Regions from separate parts of the Bacillus yunxiaonensis genome, predicted to be linked through region 1. Evidence: a T-box and tRNA genes for the amino acid it is inferred to sense, from the RefSeq annotation. Region 1 holds a T-box; the other holds one or more tRNA genes.
The links. The T-box of region 1 lies ahead of WAX78_RS03845 (tryptophan--tRNA ligase). A T-box ahead of a tRNA ligase gene usually reads a tRNA of that ligase, here a tRNA-Trp.
Positions count from the first base shown of each region.

Region 1 (3,181 bases):
ATATAAAGCGATGGCAGGTGTATTTTTCTTACCAGTTTGTACAATATAAGGTGTTGTTTCTTCATGTAGTTGAAATAGATGTTGCAATAGTGCTGTTGCAATTCCTCTATGAAAATATGTAGGGGAAACAACGAGGCGATGAATATCAACAACATCATCCTCATATAGAAATGAAATAAACCCAGCTAAAGTATCACCAATGAAGTATCCATAAAAGATTTCATTACAATTTTGGATATCAAAAATTGTGTCATACAATCGAGGAATTGAATTGTTTTGAATATACTGTGCTTCAATTTTATATGCGGGAATTTGAACTTCTAAAATTTCCGCAGCTTCTTCAATAGAAGAAGGAGATAATTTTCGAATCAAGTAGAGGCCCCCTTTATGAAAAGAGTGAGAATATAGGATTCTCACTCTACCGTATAACTAGTTCTAATTTTTTACAAGTAATTCATTGGCATATTGACGTGCCCATTGGTCAACTGCTAATACCTCTTCTAATGAAGGGTTAGCAATATTATGGTGAGCTTCTAATGTAGAATAGATTGTTCTTTCAATGTCAAAAAATGAAATCTTGTCTTGTAAATATAAAGCATTTGCAATTTCATTCGCAGCATTTAGTACAGCTGGTTTTGTACCGCCAACTTTCCCGGCCTCGTAAGCATAGTGGAGACAAGGGAATTTCTCTAAATCAGGTTTTTCAAAATGCAAGCTGCCAACTTCTAATAAATTTAATTTTTTGAAGGCAGATGGTAAACGTGATGGATAGTGGAATGCATATTGAATAGGCATTCGCATATCAGGTGCTCCGAGCTGAGCCATAATAGAGCCATCTACAAATTCTACAAGGGAATGAATAATACTTTCTTTATGAATCATAACATCGATTTTTTCGTAAGGAACATCAAATAACCATCGCGCTTCCATTACTTCAAACCCTTTATTTAATAATGTTGCAGAGTCAATTGTTAATTTTGCTCCCATTAGCCAATTTGGATGTTTTAGCGCATCTTTCGCTTTGAGCAGTGTCATTTCTTCGCGTGTTTTATCCCTGAATGCACCGCCAGATGCTGTTACAATTAACTTTTCAATTTCTTTATTATTTTCACCATTTAAGCACTGGAAAATAGCAGAATGCTCACTATCTACTGGAATAAGGCGACAATGATTTTTCTTTGCTAATTCTGTAACAATGTGTCCAGCTGCAACTAACGTTTCTTTATTAGCGATTGCAATGTCTTTTTTTTCTTTTAGTGCTTCGATTGTTGGAAGTAGTCCTGCTACACCAACGACAGAAGTTAAGACAAGATTACTATCAGGATGCGTAGCAACTTCAATTAATCCTTCATCTCCATATACCACTTTTGTTTGAGTAGAAATTCGTGAGCGCAGTGTATGTGCTAATTCTTTTGTACTCACACTTACAATGCGCGGTTGAAATGTTTGTATTTGTTGTTCTAGCATATCAATATTTTGATTTGCGCTTAGCCCGATAATTTGAAAGTGTTCTGGGTGAGCAGCGATTACATCTAGTGCTGATGTCCCAATAGAGCCAGTTGATCCAAGAATTGAAATGTATTTTACCATAATAAATCCTCCATAGTTGTATGAATCCTTTCCGTAAACCTTTATCTAATTAGATAAAAAAAGGAAAATTCCTGCATAATAAGACAGAAAGTTCTCTTTTATATGAAAAATAACTGTGGTATAATAAGGAAAATTTAAAAGAAAAAGCGATGATGGAGAAGAGTACATATTTGGAACTTTATAGAGAGCTGATGGTTGGTGGGAATCAGTAAGAGAAAAATATGGAATGGACTCTCGAGCTTCATGCTGAACTGAGTAGGCTATGACGGTTATTTCGACGTTATTCGAATTGTAAAGAGAGCTATGTATTTGTAGCTAATAAAGGTGGTACCGCGGGAGTCCCTCGTCCTTTTTAGGATTGAGGGACTTTTTTGCATGATAAAGGAGGAGTAGTTGTGAATAAAAATGTTATGTTAACAGGAATTAAACCAACTGGACATCCGCATCTTGGAAATTATATTGGAGCAATTAAACCAGCCTTACAGCTTTCTAAACAGAGAGAAGGAGAGGCATTATATTTTATTGCTGATTATCATGCATTAAATGCAGTGCAAGATCCAATGAAATTTCGTGAATATACGAAGGAAGTAGCAGCGACATGGTTATCATTAGGTTTAGATGAGCATGTAATTTTTTATCGTCAATCAGATGTACCGGAAATTTTAGAATTGTATTGGATTTTAGCTTGTCTTACTCCAAAAGGTTTAATGAACCGAGCGCATGCTTACAAGGCAAAGGTTGATCAAAATATAGAAGCAGGGATAGATGCAGATACTGGTGTAAACATGGGATTATATACGTATCCAATTTTAATGGCTGCTGATATTTTATTATTTCAATCAAACTATGTTCCGGTTGGAAAAGATCAAATTCAACATGTAGAAATTGCAAGAGATATCGCAACGTATTTTAATAACGCATTCGGTGAAATCTTTATATTGCCTGAGTATATCATTCAAGAAGAAGGGGCAATTGTACCAGGTCTTGACGGACGGAAAATGAGTAAAAGCTATGGAAATGTTATTCCGCTATTTGAAGAGCCAGAAAAGTTGAAAAAGCTTATTTTCAAGATTAAAACGGATTCATCTTTACCAAGTGAACCGAAGGAACTTGAAACATTATTTATGTTGTATAAAGAGTTTGCGACAGCTGAGGAAGTTACAATTATGAAAGAACAATACGCAACAGGCATCGGCTGGGGGGATGTAAAAAAAGAGCTACTTCGAGTTATTAATCGTGAGTTAGAGGAGCCAAGAAAGAAATATGAAATGTATATGAGTCAACCGCAGTTGCTTCAGGAAGCACTCAAAAAAGGAGCAGAACGTGCAAGGGAAATTGCTAAGAAGAATTTAATGGAAATAAAAAAACGGATTGGGTGTTAATGTGAATAGGAAAAGATTTCGTTCCTTTTGTCTTATTAAAAAATAGTTGTAGATTGAAAAGGTGTTTTTTGTACATGAAAGCACCTTTTGTTAACATAAAATCAAAGTATCGCAAAACCTTTAAAAGTCCCTTCAGAAGAACTGAAGGGATTTTCCATTCACATAATTAGTGTTATCGGAAGTCAATGAGTATATTTTTTAAGTGATTT
Region 1 is NZ_JBAWSV010000001.1:768,581-771,761, reverse strand. Features, by position in the region: gene WAX78_RS03855 (GNAT family N-acetyltransferase) at 1-372, opposite strand, end outside; gene WAX78_RS03850 (1-deoxy-D-xylulose-5-phosphate reductoisomerase) at 436-1,590, opposite strand; T-box leader at 1,731-1,944, shown strand; gene WAX78_RS03845 (tryptophan--tRNA ligase) at 2,001-2,972, shown strand.

Region 2 (3,181 bases), on a different contig from region 1:
GATAGGTTCGAGGTGGAAGCATGGTGACATGTGGAGCTGACGAATACTAATAGATCGAGGACTTAACCATATAATATGAAGCAAATGTTATCTAGTTTTGAAGGAATATATTTTTTTGAAATTCCTGTTGACATTCTGAAAAGAATGTGTATAATAATAAAAGTCTGGTAATGATGGCAGAGAGGTCACACCCGTTCCCATACCGAACACGGAAGTTAAGCTCTCTAGCGCCGATGGTAGTTGGGACTTTGTCCCTGTGAGAGTAGGACGTTGCCAGGCAAATGGAGGATTAGCTCAGCTGGGAGAGCACCTGCCTTACAAGCAGGGGGTCGGCGGTTCGATCCCGTCATCCTCCACCATATATATTTAAATGTCGGAGGGGTAGCGAAGTGGCTAAACGCGGCGGACTGTAAATCCGCTCCTTCGGGTTCGGCAGTTCGAATCTGCCCCCCTCCACCATTTGATGGGCTATAGCCAAGCGGTAAGGCAACGGACTTTGACTCCGTCATGCGCTGGTTCGAATCCAGCTAGCCCAGCCATTTAAGAGCCATTAGCTCAGTTGGTAGAGCATCTGACTTTTAATCAGAGGGTCGAAGGTTCGAGTCCTTCATGGCTCACCATTTTTAAAATATAATATGCGGGTGTGGCGGAATTGGCAGACGCACCAGACTTAGGATCTGGCGCCTTTGGCGTGGGGGTTCGACTCCCTTCACCCGCACTTTTAATTAAATAAGCAATCAGTCATATATGTTTTGCGGAAGTAGTTCAGTGGTAGAATACAACCTTGCCAAGGTTGGGGTCGCGGGTTCGAATCCCGTCTTCCGCTCCAATTTTCAATATGACGCCGGGGTGGCGGAACAGGCAGACGCACAGGACTTAAAATCCTGCGGTGGGTGACCACCGTGCGGGTTCGACCCCCGCCCTCGGCACCATATGCGCCCGTAGCTCAATTGGATAGAGCGTTTGACTACGGATCAAAAGGTTAGGGGTTCGAGTCCTCTCGGGCGCGCTTTATTAACGGGAAGTGGCTCAGCTTGGTAGAGCACCTGGTTTGGGACCAGGGGGTCGCAGGTTCGAATCCTGTCTTCCCGATAGTTTTAAAAAATGGGGCCTTAGCTCAGCTGGGAGAGCGCCTGCCTTGCACGCAGGAGGTCAGCGGTTCGATCCCGCTAGGCTCCACCATTAAAGCTTCATATATACGGAGGTATACCCAAGTTCGGCTGAAGGGATCGGTCTTGAAAACCGACAGGCGGCGAGAGTCGCGCGGGGGTTCGAATCCCTCTACCTCCTCCATTTTTTATTTAAAAGAATATTATATCATCGCGGGGTGGAGCAGTCTGGTAGCTCGTCGGGCTCATAACCCGAAGGTCGCAGGTTCAAATCCTGTCCCCGCAACCAATGGTCCCGTGGTGTAGTGGTTAACATGCCTGCCTGTCACGCAGGAGATCGCCGGTTCGACCCCGGTCGGGACCGCCATTTTTACATAAAGGCTCGGTAGCTCAGTCGGTAGAGCAGAGGACTGAAAATCCTCGTGTCGGCGGTTCGATTCCGTCCCGAGCCACCATTTTTTTTTTTTTGTAAACTAGCCGGCTTAGCTCAATTGGTAGAGCAACTGACTTGTAATCAGTAGGTTGGGGGTTCAAGTCCTCTAGCCGGCACCACTTAGGGGCATAGTTTAAAGGTAGAACAGAGGTCTCCAAAACCTCCGGTGTGGGTTCGATTCCTACTGCCCCTGTAAGAAATATGGGCCTATAGCTCAGCTGGTTAGAGCGCACGCCTGATAAGCGTGAGGTCGATGGTTCGAGTCCATTTAGGCCCACCATATTCCGCAGTAGCTCAGTGGTAGAGCTATCGGCTGTTAACCGATCGGTCGTAGGTTCGAGTCCTACCTGCGGAGCCATGGCCCGTTGGTCAAGTGGTTAAGACACCGCCCTTTCACGGCGGTAACACGGGTTCGAATCCCGTACGGGTCACTAAAAAAAGAGTCAGCAATATGCTGACTCTTTTTTTTTGAAGAAAATAGATACTATATCTTCTATATCTTTGTTTTATCAAACCATAATTACTTCCTTGATCAATAATCTCCTTACAAACATGTTTATCCTATTATTTCTAAATCTACCTTAAAGCTCATAGGAGTCAAAGAAGATAGCTGGGTGATAACTGCCCATAAGAGCTCGATTAGTGAGGGATGAAGAAAACCCTATTGATGAGAGTGTCACTTTATTTTTAACATATTATGAAATATTTCATTTTTTATTGTGAATAATAAAGGATTTTGTATTATTTTGTGTAATTAGGAAAGAACATTATACATTATATTTTATCGATTGACTATTTTAGCTGCACTGATGAATAAAATCAATATTTTCTCTTCTCAATTCTAATGATCTTAGATGGATCGTCATATTTTAGAATACCCAACTTAATTTATAGTTCTATGACTAGTGACTAAAAGTCTAATTGTCCTTAGCTGGCGCTATTTAGACAATTGTCCGAGGTTGTTAAAGAGAAAAATCCTTTGTTTTTACAGAGATGAGCGTATCGTATTGCATTCATCTTTCTAGGAACTGCGAATTTAAATAAGGAGAATTGGAAAGGCTAAAGTGTGTAAAGGAGGGTATATATTTATGACAACTGTTAGAGAATTGATGAGCACAAATATTGTACATTGTACGCCGCTAGATAATGTGTATGAAGCAGCTGTGAAAATGAAAGAAGAAGATATAGGGATGATTCCTGTTGTAGAGAATAATCACGTTATTGGTCTTGTAACAGACCGTGATTTAGTTGTGAGAGGAATTGCAGAAAAGCACCCAGGTTCTAATCAAATTACAAATGTTATGACAACACAAATTATTTCAGTGTCTCCTGATGACGCTGTTGAAAAAGCGTCAGAGTTAATGGCACGTTACCAAATCAGAAGATTGCCGGTAATTGAACATGGACAAATTGTTGGAATGTTATCACTTGGGGATTTAGCGACAACTAAATATGCAGATGATCAAGCGGGTGTTGCCTTAAGTGAAATATCAGAGGATATAAAGTAAAGAATATTTTATGCTGTTTTTTATCCCGCTATTCGTGGCCAACAAGAACCTCACCTTAAGATTGAGGGAAAAGCATTGTCCAGCTCTAGCGGCTAGAATTTTCGGTCGTTTGGCCCCTCGGACGAGGCAAA
Region 2 is NZ_JBAWSV010000006.1:18-3,198, forward strand. Features, by position in the region: partial or broken rRNA gene WAX78_RS17265 (23S ribosomal RNA) at 1-70, shown strand, start outside; rRNA gene rrf (5S ribosomal RNA) at 164-279, shown strand; tRNA gene WAX78_RS17275 (tRNA-Val) at 284-359, shown strand; tRNA gene WAX78_RS17280 (tRNA-Tyr) at 376-459, shown strand; tRNA gene WAX78_RS17285 (tRNA-Gln) at 465-539, shown strand; tRNA gene WAX78_RS17290 (tRNA-Lys) at 545-620, shown strand; tRNA gene WAX78_RS17295 (tRNA-Leu) at 638-718, shown strand; tRNA gene WAX78_RS17300 (tRNA-Gly) at 755-829, shown strand; tRNA gene WAX78_RS17305 (tRNA-Leu) at 844-932, shown strand; tRNA gene WAX78_RS17310 (tRNA-Arg) at 936-1,009, shown strand; tRNA gene WAX78_RS17315 (tRNA-Pro) at 1,019-1,092, shown strand; tRNA gene WAX78_RS17320 (tRNA-Ala) at 1,107-1,182, shown strand; tRNA gene WAX78_RS17325 (tRNA-Ser) at 1,201-1,293, shown strand; tRNA gene WAX78_RS17330 (tRNA-Met) at 1,322-1,398, shown strand; tRNA gene WAX78_RS17335 (tRNA-Asp) at 1,401-1,476, shown strand; tRNA gene WAX78_RS17340 (tRNA-Phe) at 1,489-1,564, shown strand; tRNA gene WAX78_RS17345 (tRNA-Thr) at 1,586-1,661, shown strand; tRNA gene WAX78_RS17350 (tRNA-Trp) at 1,665-1,735, shown strand; tRNA gene WAX78_RS17355 (tRNA-Ile) at 1,746-1,822, shown strand; tRNA gene WAX78_RS17360 (tRNA-Asn) at 1,826-1,900, shown strand; tRNA gene WAX78_RS17365 (tRNA-Glu) at 1,902-1,973, shown strand; gene WAX78_RS17370 (CBS domain-containing protein) at 2,631-3,050, shown strand.
Region 2: it has a tRNA-Trp gene. The T-box ahead of WAX78_RS03845 (tryptophan--tRNA ligase) is inferred to sense a tRNA for this amino acid. The anticodon was not compared.